3 regions of the Paenibacillus rhizovicinus genome follow, and region 1 is predicted to be linked to each of the others. Evidence: riboswitches for the same ligand, from Rfam matches in the RefSeq annotation. Region 1 holds a riboswitch; each other region holds the start of a gene.

Region 1 (4,799 bases):
CGTGCTGCCGGTCAGGCCGGGCGCCGTGTCGCCGCGCGTCACCGCCGGCCTGGATACGGTCGCGGTGCGGATGCCCGCGCATCCCGTCGCGCTGGCGCTGATCGCGCAATCGGGCTGCCCGCTTGCCGCGCCGAGCGCGAACCGTTCGGGCCGCCCGAGCCCGACGCTGGCGGCCCACGTGGAGGGCGACCTGAACGGACGCATCGACGGCATCGTCGACGGCGGCGCCGCGGGCGTCGGCTTGGAATCTACCGTCGTCGAGGTGGTCGACGGCGGTACGGTACGCATTCTGCGCCCGGGCGGAGTAACCGCCGAAGCGCTGGAGGATGCCGGCGCGGCGGTCGTCTATGACGCCGTCGCCGCGCCCGAGGCCGCGGAAGACGCGGCGGCCGGGCAGGCTCCGCGCTCGCCCGGCATGAAATACGCGCATTATGCGCCGCAAGGGCATATGCAGCTGGTCAAAGGCGAGCCGGACGCGGTCGCCGCCTGGATCGGGGCGGCCGTCCGCGCGGCGCGGGAGAGCGGCGAGCGGACGGGCGTGCTCGCCTTTGCCGAGCATGCCGCTCGGTACGACGCCGACTGCGTGCTCGTCGTCGGCAGCCTGGCGCGGCTCGATACCGCCGCGCACGGCTTGTACGCCTCGCTGCGCGAGTTCGATGCGCAGGGCGTGCAGCGCATCTGGGCCGAGACGTGCCCCGAGCAAGGCATCGGGCACGCGCTCATGAACCGCCTGGCCAAGGCTGCCGGCCACGCGGTCGTCCACGTCTAGCGCGGCGGCAGAACCCGCCGCGCGTGCGCCGCATTCACGCAGCACACGCTCTCACAGCATGCTCTTGCAGCGAGCTCACGCGGCATGCTCTCGCAGCATGCTCTTGCAGCGAGCTCACGCGGCATGCTCTCGCAGCAAGCTCACGCGGCACAAGCTCACGCAGTCCGCATTCGCAGTCCGCATTCGCAGTCCGCATTCGCAGTCCGCATTCGCAGTCCGCATTCGCAGTCCGCATTCGCAGTCCGCTCACACAGCAAGTTAACGCGGCACGCTCAACCAGCACGCGCTCACGCACCCACTCCCGCCCCGCCATCCCGCCCGTTGGTCATCTTTCCCATCTTGTCCGCATATGCTTGGATGAGATGATGGACAGGGAGTGGATCGGATGGTGGAGGCAGGCATGCATGCCGGACAGCTGCTAACGCTGGTTATTATCGCGTTGGCGCTCGGGATGGACGCTTTTTCGCTGGGCGTGGGCATCGGGCTTAAGGGCATTCGGCTATTGGATATTTTCAAATTGAGCGCATTGATCGCGCTTTTTCATATCCTGATGCCGATTATGGGGATTTTCACCGGACAATACGTCGGCTCGCTGCTAGGCGGCGTGGCGACTTCGGTTGCGGGCGGGCTGCTCCTGCTGCTCGGCGGCCATATGATCTATAGCTCGCTCCGAGGCGACGCGGTGACGTCCATTAACCACCGCAGCGCTTGGGGCATGCTGATCTTCGCGCTCAGCGTCAGCATCGACTCCTTCTCGGTCGGGCTGTCGCTTGGCATGTTCGCCGTGGATATGCTGCTCGCGGTGCTGCTATTCGGGGTGGCCGGCGGATGCATGTCCATCGCCGGGCTCATGATCGGCCGCAAGGTCAGATCCAGCTTCGGCGAATATGGAGAAGCCATTGGCGGCGTCATTTTATTTACGTTCGGGCTGCTTATAATATTCTGACACCGTATCTTGATCATCACCCTAGGAGGTTTTTCGCATGAAACGGATCTTGTTCGTATGTACAGGCAATACCTGCCGCTCGCCGATGGCGGAAGCGATGCTCCGGGCGATGGCGCAGGAACGCGGCATGGCCTTGGAAGTGCGTTCGGCCGGCGTATCGACCGTCGACGGTCTGCCGGTCTCGGCGAATGCGCAGTCCGTGCTTCGGCGCCGCAGCATTCAGCACAACAACGGCTCCACGGCGCTCGATAACGGCTCCGTGACTTGGGCCGATCTCATATTGACGATGACCGCCGGCCATAAAGGCAATCTGCTGCAGCGCTTTCCGAGCGCCGTGGACAAGACGTATACGCTGCTGGAGTATGCCCATCGCGACGAAGAAGGCGAGCGGCGCATTGCGGAGTTGGAAAGCCTCTACACGGATTTCCAGATGAAGCAGGCGCTCGGCGGACAATTGACGGAAGAGGAACGCGGCAGGCTGCTGGAGCTGGAAGCTGCCATTCCGAGCTTCGATATTGCTGACCCTTTCGGCGGCTCGCTGCAGATTTACGAAGACAGCGCGGCCGAGATCGAAGCGGCTCTTCGCAAGCTGCTCGACCGCCTGCAGCATCGCAAATAACGGCGAGCCTTATGCGGGGGAGAAGCTTGCTGCGCCGCTTAGCGGGCGTCAGCCGTTTCTTCTTAATTCCATTGATTTTGCCGGCGCGATCCGGTATGATAAAAGCAATTAAAGACGGTTTCCGATGTAACTGGCGACGAAAGTGGGTCCAACCACGGTGGAGCATCGGATCATACGGCCGGTCGCCTGGGCAAAGAGCAGCGTGCGTAAGCATGCTCGCTCTTTTTTCGTCTTTTCCGGCGAAATCAGGTATACTAAGACCATTGTGAATCGACAATTTCCGCCATCGCGCGGTTTCAAATGGGAGGTATAGGCAAGTATGAAAATCGCCATCGGAGCAGACCATGGGGGCTACAGCCTGAAAGAAATCGTCGTCCCCTTCATTCAATCGCTCGGCCATGAAGTCGAGGACGTCGGCTGTGACTGCGAGCAGTCCGTCGACTATCCGGATTATGCGCTTCCGGTATGTGAGCTTGTCGCGGAAGGGAAAGCGGATCGCGGCATTCTCATTTGCGGCACCGGCATCGGCATGTCGATCGCGGCCAACAAAGTGACCGGCATCCGCTGCGCGCTCGTGCATGACATGTTCTCGGCGCAAGCGACGCGGGATCATAACGACACGAACGTGCTGGCCATGGGCGAACGCGTCATCGGACCCGGCATCGCGCAGGAAATCATTCGCATCTGGCTGGAAACGCCGTTTTCGAACGGCGAGCGCCATGTCGGCCGCTTGAGCAAGGTGCAGCGGATCGAAGCGAAATACGCGCAGCCGGTTCACGCGGAATAAGGAGCGGATACCGTGAGCGAAACGGGAACGGCATGGAATTCGGCGCAGCTGGCTAAGGACGTGGAGACGGTAGTCCGCGAGTTGGCGGAAGCCGCAAGCTTGCGTCAAGGACAGCTGCTCGTCATCGGCGTCTCCACGAGCGAGGTGCTGGGCGAGCGGATCGGCACATCCGGCACGCCGGAGACGGCGGAGGCGATTTATGCCGGCATCGAAGCGGTCCGGCGCGACGTTGGGTTTTATCCCGTGTTTCAATGCTGCGAGCATTTGAACCGGGCACTCGTTATCGAACGGGAGGCGGCGGAACGGTACGGGCTCGAGCTCGTCTCGGCCGTCCCCGTGCGCAAGGCCGGCGGCTCCATGGCGGCGCATGCGTTCCGTGCGCTGTCGGATGCTTGTCTTGTCGAAACGGTGCAGGCGCATGCCGGCATCGATATCGGCGATACGTTTATCGGCATGCATTTGAAGCGCGTGGCCGTCCCCGTGCGGCCGTCGATCCGGTCCATCGGGTCGGCTCATCTGACGATGGCGTTCACGCGTCCGAAGCTGATCGGCGGCGAACGCGCGGTCTATGCCCTCGATTCGAAGGCGGATGCCGCGAACGGCAATTGCGACTAACCATTTTGAATAAGCGCAGGTTTTCGATGCCGTATGTTGACTAGTACGTAAACGCTTCGCACGGAACTGCGTTAAATAAACTTTAGGAGGATATACAATCATGGAAAACCTACGTAAGCAAGATCCTGAAATTCTGAAAGCAATGGGCCTGGAGCTGCAGCGCCAGCGCGACAACATCGAGCTGATCGCATCCGAGAACATCGTGTCCGAAGCGGTTCTTGAAGCAATGGGCTCCGTTCTGACGAACAAATACGCGGAAGGCTACCCGGGCAAACGTTACTATGGCGGCTGCGAGCACGTGGATATCGCGGAAGATATCGCACGCAACCGTGCGAAGGAACTGTTCGGCGCCGAGCACGCGAACGTACAGCCGCATTCCGGCGCGCAAGCGAACATGGCGGTTTACTTGGCTGCGTTGAACCCTGGCGACACGGTGCTGGGCATGAACCTTGCGCACGGCGGCCACTTGACGCACGGCAGCCCGGTTAACGCATCCGGCCTCCTTTACAATTTCGTTCCTTACGGCGTTAGCGAAGATACGTTCACGATCGATTATGCGGAAGTCCGCAAGCTGGCGTTCAAGCACCGTCCGCGCATGATCGTTGCAGGCGCGTCCGCTTACCCGCGCATCATCGATTTCGAAGAGCTCGGCAAAATCGCGAACGACGTAGGCGCGCTGCTCTTCGTCGACATGGCGCATATCGCGGGTCTGGTCGCGGCGGGTCTTCACCCGAGCCCGGTGCCGCATGCGCACTTCGTTACGACGACGACGCACAAAACGCTCCGCGGACCGCGCGGCGGCATGATCCTGTGCCGCAAAGCATGGGCGCAGGCGATCGACAAAGCTGTATTCCCGGGCTCCCAAGGCGGCCCGCTGATGCACATCATCGCTGCCAAAGCGGTGGCTTTCGGCGAAGCGCTTCAGCCTTCGTTCAAGGAATACGGCAAGAACGTGATCGACAACGCGCAAGCGCTGGCTGAAGCGCTGATCGCGCAAGGCATCAACATCGTATCCGGCGGCACGGACAACCACCTCATGCTGATCGACCTGCGCAATCTGAAC
Region 2 (4,799 bases), 570 kb from region 1:
TGATCCACGAGCTTGCGGGCATGGAAGCCCAGGTTGTCGACGTTCTGGAAGAACACTTTGCCGTTGTAGGGGCCGGCTATGAAACTCCCGCCATCGGTCACGTACCTCGCAACAGCATCCGTGCCGTCGTTCAAGTTATACGAGAACAGTTTGTTGTCCTGCGTCAGAATATAAACGTCATTGCCGTCGACCGTCACGTATTTCGGAGCTTGGTACATCGCGGGCAGCGCCGTGCTGACCGCGACGAACGGCTTGCTGCCGGTTACTTTGCCCGTCTTGGCGCTGACGATATCGATCGTCGCCACATAGGCGGATTCGTCGGTATGCGGCCAGTCGTTATTGAAGTACAGCGTATCTCCGTCCGCCTTCAGCAGCTTGTCGTGGCTGCCCTCCAGCTTCCACAGCGTCTTGCCCGTCGCCTTGTCGATGGCATAGAACGTGTTCACCGTGATCGCGCCCGACTCGAAGGTGCCGACAAGCAGCATGCTGCCGAGAATGGTCATTCCGTTATGGCCGACCGCATCGCTCCCGGCTGTCCAATTCAATTTGCCAGTCGCCAAATTAATCGATGCCAGCCCGCTGTTCGATGACGCGTACAGCGTAGAGCCGTCCGCCTTGAGCGAGACGAGCTGCTTCTCTTTCGACTGATAGATGCGGGTGCCCGAGCCCGTCGACGGATTCACCTTATACACGCTGCCATCGGCGCTGCCCGCATAGACGAAGCTCCCGGCAATGACGGCCGAGCCCGGCAGCAGCTTGGCGCCGAACGACCACAGCGTCTTGCCGGAAGCGATGCTCCGCGCAACGAGTGCGCCGCTCTTGATGTAATAGAGATTGGTCTCGCCCACGGCGGGCGGATATTGGATGCGTTCCGTGCCGGAAGGGAGATCAAGCTCCGCGCTCCAGAGCGCCTTGGCCGTCGGTACTTTATTTTCGAAGCCGTAGTTCGTCTCCAGGCTGTAGCTCGGCTCGCTGCCGTATTGCGCGGAAGCCGTGCCTCCGGCCCCTAGCGATGCGGCGACCAGCCCGGCTGCAAGCACGCCGAGCAAGGAATGTTTAAATTTGCGCATAAGGATAAGCCTCCTTCGGAATTCGACTGCTGTCCACTCCTAGACGGGCAGCCGTTCCGAAAGGTTTCATCTCTTCCCGGGAAAATCCGGCTTCCAGCGTTCATGACAGCGCAAAGAAGCCAGCTTGAACCCCATCGGGAACAAGCCGGCTTCTGACCTTTGCAGCTCTCCTGCTTCTTAACCCCCGAACTTCTCCGCCGCGTCCACCGTATGCTTCAGCAGCGTCGCGATCGTTACCGGGCCGACGCCTGCCGGCACAGGCGTGATCGCGGAAGCATTCGCCATGCACGCCTCGTAATCTACATCGCCGACATTGCCGGGATTATATCCGGCGTCCAGCACGACGGCACCGGGCTTAATCCAGTCGCCCTGCACGAATTTCGGCTTGCCTACGGCAGCGACGACGATGTCCGCAAGACGGACGATGGAGGCGAGATCCTCCGTTCTGGAATGGCAGGTCGTCACCGTCGCGTCCGCGTTCAGCAGCATGGCGGAGACGGGCTTGCCGAGAATGGGACTTCTGCCGATGACGACGGCATGACGGCCCCGGATCGGAAGCTTGTAATGCGCCAATATCGCCATAATCGCCGCCGGCGTGCAGGATGGATAATCCGCGAAGCCGAAGGCGTTCTGCGCGAAGCCGAGCGTGGTCACGCCATCGACGTCCTTCTCGATCGCGATCGCCTCGAACGCCGCGCGCTCGTCGATCCCGTGCGGCACCGGATGCTGCAGCAGAATGCCGTGCACCGACTTGTCGTCGTTCAGTTTACGAATGGCGGCAATGAGCTCCTCCGTCGTCGTGCTCGCCGGCAGCTCCACGCGAATCGACGAGATGCCAAGCCGCTTGCACGCATTGCCTTTCATCCTGACGTACGTGGCGGAGGAAGGGTCCCCGCCGACCAGAATCGTAGCCAGACACGGCGTGATCCCCCGCTCCGCCAGCCTTGCGATGCGCGCTTCCAGCTGTTCCTTGATGCCGGCCGCGACCGCGTTTCCGTCCAAAATAAGCTTTTCCGCATGAGACATGTTCCATCATCCTTTCGGTTGTACGCTGCTAGAAAAACAGAAAGAGGCAAGGGAATATTGCTCCCTTACCTCTGCCCAGGCGTACGGCCGTATGAACGATGTGCTCCCCCGCGGTTCGCCGCGTTACGCCAGTCACACTCGCTATTGAATCGTTGGTAGTATTATACGCCAAGCCGTCCGTTCGGGCAACTGCCCGCCGTGCCTTGCGCTGCCCTCGCGCCGCTCCCTTACACCGTGAACGTCACCATTCGCGCATACGCATCCCGGTGCATGTATGCCTGTGCCAGCTCGGTTTTGTTCGATTGCAGGAACATGCGCACGAGCGAGCTGCTCGTCTGCGTGTCTTTCACGTACGGCGACAGGTAGACGGTGTCCGCCTTCGTCGTGCTGCGCATGTATTGCTCCAGCTGCAGCTCGTATTCAAGGTCCGTGGAATTGCGGATGCCCCGAATAACGGCTTTCACGTCGTTCGCGTTCACGTAATCCGCCACGATGCCCTCGAACGGCACGACGACCGTATTGCTCATATGCGCGATCGACAGCTGCACGAGCTCGGTGCGCTGCGCGATGTCGAAGTAATGCTTCTTGCTGCGGTTGTTCGCAATAATGACATGGACCTCGTCGAACAGGCTGCATGCCCGCTCAATGACCGAAATATGCCCCAGCGTGATGGGATCGAAGCTTCCCGCATAGACGACTTTCATCCCTGTTCCTCGCTCGGCACGACGGCATCGCGGATCTGCTCGAAGGTGAGCGGCGTGTAATCCCAATGCTCCACGCTGACGTTGAAGTAATTGACGCTCTCGTATTTCTGCCCATGGATATGCCCGTGCACGTTGACGTAAGGCATATGCTTGTTCATGTACATCGGCTCGTGCGAGAGGAAGAAGAAGTCCTTGTAGATGACCGGATGCTCGCTCACCTCGTCGAAGCCGACGTCCAGCCACCATTGGCGCGAGCGGCCCCGGTCGTGATTGCCGAGAATGAGATGCTTGTAGCCGTTGAGCCGCGATACGATGGCCGCCGTCTTGTCCCGGTTCAGAAACGAGAAATCGCCGAGATGAAACACCTTGTCGTCCTTGCCGACGACCGCATTCCATCGCTCGATCATCGTTTCGTTCATCTCGTCGACGTTCGAGAACGGCCGCGTTTCAAAATCGATAATATGCTTATGGCCGAAATGATGGTCGGATATGAAAAATACCTTTTGCAAGAGAGAACACGCTCCTTGGATGTACGCTGCCGCTAAGCTTCTGCTCGTACGTACGTTTCTACAGTACGTTACTCGCTGTCCGTAATGGTCGCCAGCAAATCCGCGCGCAGCGGAGTGAACGTTTCGACGACGACCGTATCTTCCAGCGCCGTCACCTCATGCACCGCGTCGCCGGGAATGACGAACTGCTCTCCCGCTTCGGCCACCGAGAATTCACCGTTCATCTCCAGCTGCAGCCTGCCGCTGACGACGTACGACAGCTGCTCGTGCGGATGCGAATGCGCTTTTCCGATCGCGCCGGACTTCATCGTTACCATCATGCTCATGATCGTCTTGCCCGGCTTGAAAATCTTCCGTTCGACGCCGGGACCCGACGTATGCCATTCCTCAAAACGCGGCATTATGCCCCACCTCCTGGTATAAGTAACACTTTCGATACATGGCCCGGCTGCTTCAGCAGCGTCTCGAACCAGCGGCCGCCTTCCTCAAGCGGCGCTTCGATCACGCCCTCGGCAAGCCCGATGCGTCCTTCTTCGATCCACTTGAGCGCCGTCCGGAAGTTCGTGGCGGAGTAGGCAAAAGCGCCCGTCATCGTCACTTCGTTCCGAATCGCGATATTGATCGGCAGCGTCGATTCTTCCTCGTGCAGCCCCGTGAACACGGTGCGTCCGCCGCCTTTGCAGGCAAGCACGCACTGCTTGCGCGTCGCGCCCGAGCCAACCGCGTCGATGGCGGCGTTAACGCCCGCTCCGCCGGTCAGCCGTTTCACTTCTTCCAGCGTATCGACGCCTGCTCCCGGACAGACGATATGCCTCGCGCCGAGCTTGGAGGCGATCTGCAATCGGTCCGCGTTCATGTCGACGGCGATCACGTCCTGCACGCCATGCTGGCGCACCGCTTGCAGCGCGAGCAGCCCGATCGGTCCCATGCCGACGATCAGCACCGTATCCGACGGTTTGAGCGCCGCCAGCTCCGCCGCGCGGATCGCGCAGGCGGCAGGCTCCGTCATGGCCGCTTGCTGCAGCGTGATCGAATCCGGCACGGCGTATACGAACGCCGCCGGGATCTTGACATACTCCGCGTTGCTGCCGGGCAGCGCGGCGGACAACAGCTTACGAGAGGCGCACAGCTGCTGCCTGCCTGTCGCGCAAGGTTCGCATTGTCCGCAAGTCACCAGCGGATTAGCCGTGACGCGCTGGCCGATCCGCCAGCGGCCCTCCGCTTCGGCCCGGCTGCCGATCTCCGCAATCGTGCCGGAGAACTCGTGGCCGAAGATAAGCGGCGGCTTGCGGAGCGAGTTCCGCCCTAAATATCCGCTGAGCTCCGATCCGCAAATCCCGGAGTACGCGACGCGGATCAGAATCTCGTCTTCGCCGGGTACGGGCTTGTCCGTTTCCCTGATGGCCATTTCTTGCGGTCCTTCATAGATGAGCGCCTGCATGTAATGATCTCCCCTCGACGATTCGATTCGTGCGGTTCGGTTCATTTGT
Region 3 (4,799 bases), 2.9 Mb from region 1:
GACACTGCGCCAGGACCGGCGGATGAACGGAGCATTCGCGTCGTTCCCGGACGTGCTCCGGGATATCGTCGTATCCAACCGGTCGAGCGTCAATGAAGAGGCGATCGAAGAATTATTTCAAGCCCGGCTTGAGGAGAAACGGCTTCCTTTTCGCCAAATCCGTCCCGATATCATCGAGCTGCTTGAAACCGTGCAGGGCATGGGGTTGAAAGTCGGATTGATCAGCAATTGCACGTCCGAAGAAGTGGGAGCTTGGCAAGATTCGGAGCTGGCTCCATACTTCGACGACTGCGTATTCTCCTTCGAGGTCCATTGCAGCAAGCCGGATGCCGCGATATACGCGCTGGCTTGCAGCCGGCTCGAAGTCCTGCCGGAAGAATCCGTATTCGTGGGAGACGGCGGGTCAAACGAGCTGGAAGGCGCTCGACGGGCGGGGCTTCATGCGTGTCATGCCTTCTGGTTTAACACGTATATCGGGAGCGAATTCGTGAAGCTGGCATCGCCGAGCGAAGTCTTGAATGTCTTGCGTGCATGCGTAATCAAGGCAAACTGAGGCTTGCAAAGCCATACGCCAATGCGCTATACTTTCGCTAATCCATCCCGCAATTGAAGGAGATCTCGCCATGCAGACGATTATGCGCAATCCGCTTCATCATCACAAGCAGCGTTAGCACGCCTGTTCATATACAGGGCGGGCTAACGCGTTTCGCGTTGGCCTCCCTGCGGCATACGAACGCGCAGGACCAAGAGGTCCTGCGCGTTTTTTTTATTATTTTCAAACGAAGAAAGGATCGGATGAGGATGCAAAACGTGAAAGGAACCTATGATTATTTCGGCCGGGAGCAGGCCATTCGCAAGCAGGTGCAGCAAACGCTGCAGGAGGTTTTCGAGCTGTATGATTTCGACGGCATGGAATCGACGATTCTGAACGAGCTCGATCTGTTGACTTCGAAGTACGCGGGAGGAGAAGAGATTCTGAAGGAAATGTACCAATTGACCGATCAAGGCAGCCGAAGCCTCGGTCTGCGGTATGATCTGACCATTCCGTTCGCGAAAGTGATGGCGCTCAATTCGGGAATCGAGCTTCCGTTCAAGCGCTACGAGATCGGCAAAGTGTTTCGGGACGGTCCCGTGAAACGCGGGCGGCTGCGCGAATTCATGCAATGCGACGCGGATGTCGTCGGCATTCAAGGTCCACAAGCCGAAGCCGAGCTCATGCAGCTGGCTGCGGAAGTATTCGAACGTTTGGAAATTCCGGTTCGGCTCAAGTGGAACAACCGCCGGTTCCTTGGGGAAGTGCTGGAAGCGATCGGGATTCAGCCGGGCATGATGCTCACCGTGATGCTGACGCTCGATAAAGCAGCGAAAATCGGCATCGAGGGAGTAAGGGAGGAGCTCCTGTCCAAAGGCGCGGACGCCGACACCGCGAATGAACTCATCGCCCTCGTCGATCGCGCAAATCCGACTTTCGGGGAGGTTGCAAGCCGATACGGCTTGACGGCGTCGCCCGGAGCGCTCGAAGCGGCGGCGCTTCAGGACCTGATCCAGAAGCTGGGGCTCGATTCGATATGCGAATTCGATCCGTTTCTGTCGCGCGGACTTTCGTTCTACACGGGCACGGTGTACGAATTGTTCGATGCAACGGGAGGCTTCGCTTCCAGCTTGAGCGGCGGAGGCCGGTACGATGCTGTAATCGGGCAGTTGATCGGGAAGGATGAGATTCCTTATCCGACGGTCGGCATTTCGTTCGGCATGGAATCGATCATGGAACTGCTCCGTGATCGGCCGCAGCGGACGGATCGCCGGATCGTCATGGTTATCCCGATCGGCGATACCATTCCCCAAGCGCTTAGAGCCGCAGGCGAACTGCGAAGCAATGGCATCCGCACGCGAGTGGAGACGGCGGGGCGCAAGTTAAAGAAATCGCTGGCGGGCGCTTCGTCTAAAGGCATCCGGTATGTGATTCTGATCGGCGAGAGCGAAGCTGCGGCGAACTGCCTGCGATTGAAGGATATGAACGGGATGACGGAGTCGGTCGTGAGCATGGAAGAAGCGGTTCGGCTGCTTCGGCAAAGCCTGTAATGGGCTCGCATACGAATATCGGCATGCAAACGCGCAGAACGAAGAGGTTATGCGCGTCTTGCCGATATGGTTCGAATCGTTCGGTTGAGCGGAACTATACTTGCTTGTTAAGGTTACCAGCTTGATAGAATGGATAATCGATGATTCCTTGAACGCGTTCGACGAAGCGTTGATCGGTGAGCGATTCAACGAAGTATAATCCGATGTCCAATGAAGTTCCGGCGCCGCCGGACATGAAAATATCGCCGTCCCTCACAATCCGCTCTTGGATTACTTCCGCGCAATACGGACGTAAGAGCTCGTAGGCGGATGGATTCGTTGTTGCCCGCTTTCCAATCAAGAAACCTGCCGCACCGAACAAGAGAGAACCCGTGCAGACAGAAACCTTATAGTTTACGTCTCGCGCGGTTTGGATCCAAGCGATGAACGCTGGATCATGCCGCAATGTTCTTGTTGCCATGCCGCCGGGAATGAAGACAACGTCGTATTGGGATAAATCCGGATAGACATGATGAATCTGAACGGTCATGCCGCGATCGTCCGTGATGAACTCCTTATTGGAGCAAAAGTCCCAAGTTAGATCTTCTACTTTTCCTAGAACGCGTATCCAGGCGACAACCTCATAGAACCCTGCAAAATCCATCGTCGTCATTTGATCGAACATCACGTAAGCCAATTTCATCTTCCCATACCGCCTCTCATCGTAGTGGAAAACAAAAAAAGCACCTGATCTGGAATCAGCTGCTTTGCCCAGGCGAACGGCATATGAGATATGTGCTCCCTCGTGGTACTCCACGTTTCGCCAGTTACACATACCGGAACTTCTTATTTCACTTGTATCAGAAAATTTTAATCATTACAATGATGAAATATGATCGCTATGACAAAAAAACATTAACGGAGGTGCGCCAATCGGTGAAAATCGGGAATCACGAGACGCGGCTGGCAACGTTCGCAGGCGGCTGTTTCTGGTGCATGGTCAAGCCGTTCGATGAATGGCCGGGAATAGAATCGGTCGTTGCCGGCTATACGGGCGGACACACGGAGAATCCCACCTATGCGGAAGTCGGCAGCGAAACGACAGGCCATTACGAGGCGGTGCAAATCGCTTATCAGCCGGCGATCTTCCCGTATGAACGGCTCCTGGACATCTATTGGCAGCAGATCGATCCGACGGACGACGGCGGACAGTTTCAAGACCGCGGCCATTCTTACCGAACGGCGATTTTCGTGCATGACGAACAGCAGCGCGCGCAGGCGGAAGCTTCCAAGCTCGAGCTGCGGAAGAGCGGGCGCTTCAAGCGTCCGATCGTCACGGAGATTCTGAACGCAGGGACGTTCTATCCGGCGGAAGACGAGCATCAGGACTATTATAAGACGCACCGCAGAAACTACAATTTGTACGTGGAAGGCTCGGGAAGAGAAGCATTCGCCAATCGAAGCTGGCGCGGCGAGAAAGATAAAGCTGCGTTGCAGCGCCGATTGACCGAGCTGCAGTTCAAGGTGACGCAGCTGAACGAGGACGAACCGGCCTTCGAGAACGAGTATTGGAACAACGCGCACGAAGGGATTTACGCCGATGTCGTAAATGGCGACGCGCTGTTCAGCACGATCGACCAATTCAATTCCGGCACGGGGTGGCCCAGTTTCAGCAAACCGATCGAAGAAGGCATCGTCCGCAAGGAAGCCGAATTCAGCGGAGGCCAAGTACGAACGATCCTTCGCGCCCGTTTATCGGGTTCGTATTTGGGGCCGTTCATTCAAGACGTTCCATCCGGGACGATGCCGTATTACCGGGTCAATTCCGCATCACTGCGCTTCATTCCGCTTGAGCGGCTGGATGCGGAAGGATACGGGCGGTTTGCGCAAGGATTTGGCGGGAAAGCATGAAGCCGTTGGATCGGTCGCGGTTCGTGCGAAAAGCTTATTCTTCGTAGATCATTTTGCGCGTCATGCCGCCGTCGATCACGAGATTCGTACCCGTTACGAAATCATTGGCCGGATCGGTCAAATAGAGGCAGGCTCTGGCGATATCGTCAGGCTTGCCTACGCGCTGAGCGGGATGCTGAGCATGATCGACGGGCTTCAAGGCATCGTAATCGCCGGTTTCGATCCAACCCGGACTGATGGCATTGACCTGAACGCGGTCCGGTCCGAGCGACACCGCAAGCGCATGGGTCAGCGCCAGAATGCCGCCCTTCGAAGCGGCATAGGCTTCGGAATTCGGCTCGGACATGATGGCCCGAGTAGAGGCGATATTCACGATCGCGCCGCCGCCTCCGGAGCGCATGAGCTTGGCGACTTCCCGTGCGCACAGAAACGTGCCGCGCAAATTCGTATGTATCACATAATCCCACTCGTCGACCGTAAGGTCGTATACGGATTTCCAGGCGCCGAGTCCGGCGTTATTGATCAGCACGTCAAGCTGGCCGACGGTTTGCTGCAGCCAGGCGAAACAGGCTTCAATCGCGGACGGATCGCTTAGGTCCAGCGTGCGGGTTATGACTTCACGGCCTAGTCCGCGCACAACACCGGCAGTCTCTTCCAGCGCGCCGGCATTCCGGTCAACGAGGATGGTTGTCGCGCCTTGCCCGGCATAAGCGAGCGCAAGCCCTTTGCCGATTCCGGCTGCAGCCCCAGTAATCATGACATAACGATTCTCGAAACGCATTATGGCTCGCTCCTTTGGTTTGGAATCTTCGTAATTGCAGCTACTC

The links. A riboswitch is a leader RNA that binds a small molecule or an ion and turns the genes downstream of it on or off. The one in region 1 is predicted to bind ZMP and ZTP.
Region 2: another riboswitch for ZMP and ZTP. It lies ahead of GZH47_RS20570 (bifunctional 5,10-methylenetetrahydrofolate dehydrogenase/5,10-methenyltetrahydrofolate cyclohydrolase); the one in region 1 lies ahead of rpiB (ribose 5-phosphate isomerase B).
Region 3: another riboswitch for ZMP and ZTP. It lies ahead of GZH47_RS30725 (DJ-1/PfpI family protein); the one in region 1 lies ahead of rpiB (ribose 5-phosphate isomerase B).

Annotation. Positions count from the first base shown of each region.
Region 1 covers NZ_CP048286.1:4,015,639-4,020,437, forward strand. Annotated here, with positions in the region: gene GZH47_RS18045 (L-threonylcarbamoyladenylate synthase) at 1-769, shown strand, start outside; gene GZH47_RS18050 (manganese efflux pump MntP) at 1,155-1,715, shown strand; gene GZH47_RS18055 (low molecular weight protein arginine phosphatase) at 1,753-2,334, shown strand; ZMP/ZTP riboswitch at 2,451-2,533, shown strand; gene rpiB (ribose 5-phosphate isomerase B) at 2,654-3,121, shown strand; gene GZH47_RS18065 (TIGR01440 family protein) at 3,134-3,736, shown strand; gene GZH47_RS18070 (serine hydroxymethyltransferase) at 3,837-4,799, shown strand, end outside.
Region 2 covers NZ_CP048286.1:4,585,813-4,590,611, reverse strand. Annotated here, with positions in the region: gene GZH47_RS20575 (outer membrane protein assembly factor BamB family protein) at 1-1,070, opposite strand, end outside; gene GZH47_RS20570 (bifunctional 5,10-methylenetetrahydrofolate dehydrogenase/5,10-methenyltetrahydrofolate cyclohydrolase) at 1,248-2,096, opposite strand; ZMP/ZTP riboswitch at 2,163-2,241, opposite strand; gene coaD (pantetheine-phosphate adenylyltransferase) at 2,324-2,800, opposite strand; gene GZH47_RS20560 (phosphoesterase) at 2,797-3,309, opposite strand; gene GZH47_RS20555 (cupin domain-containing protein) at 3,378-3,710, opposite strand; gene GZH47_RS20550 (zinc-dependent alcohol dehydrogenase) at 3,710-4,795, opposite strand.
Region 3 covers NZ_CP048286.1:6,894,420-6,899,218, forward strand. Annotated here, with positions in the region: gene GZH47_RS30715 (HAD family hydrolase) at 1-553, shown strand, start outside; gene GZH47_RS30720 (histidine--tRNA ligase) at 802-2,082, shown strand; gene GZH47_RS30725 (DJ-1/PfpI family protein) at 2,177-2,764, opposite strand; ZMP/ZTP riboswitch at 2,824-2,902, opposite strand; gene msrA (peptide-methionine (S)-S-oxide reductase MsrA) at 2,998-3,972, shown strand; gene GZH47_RS30735 (SDR family NAD(P)-dependent oxidoreductase) at 4,007-4,753, opposite strand.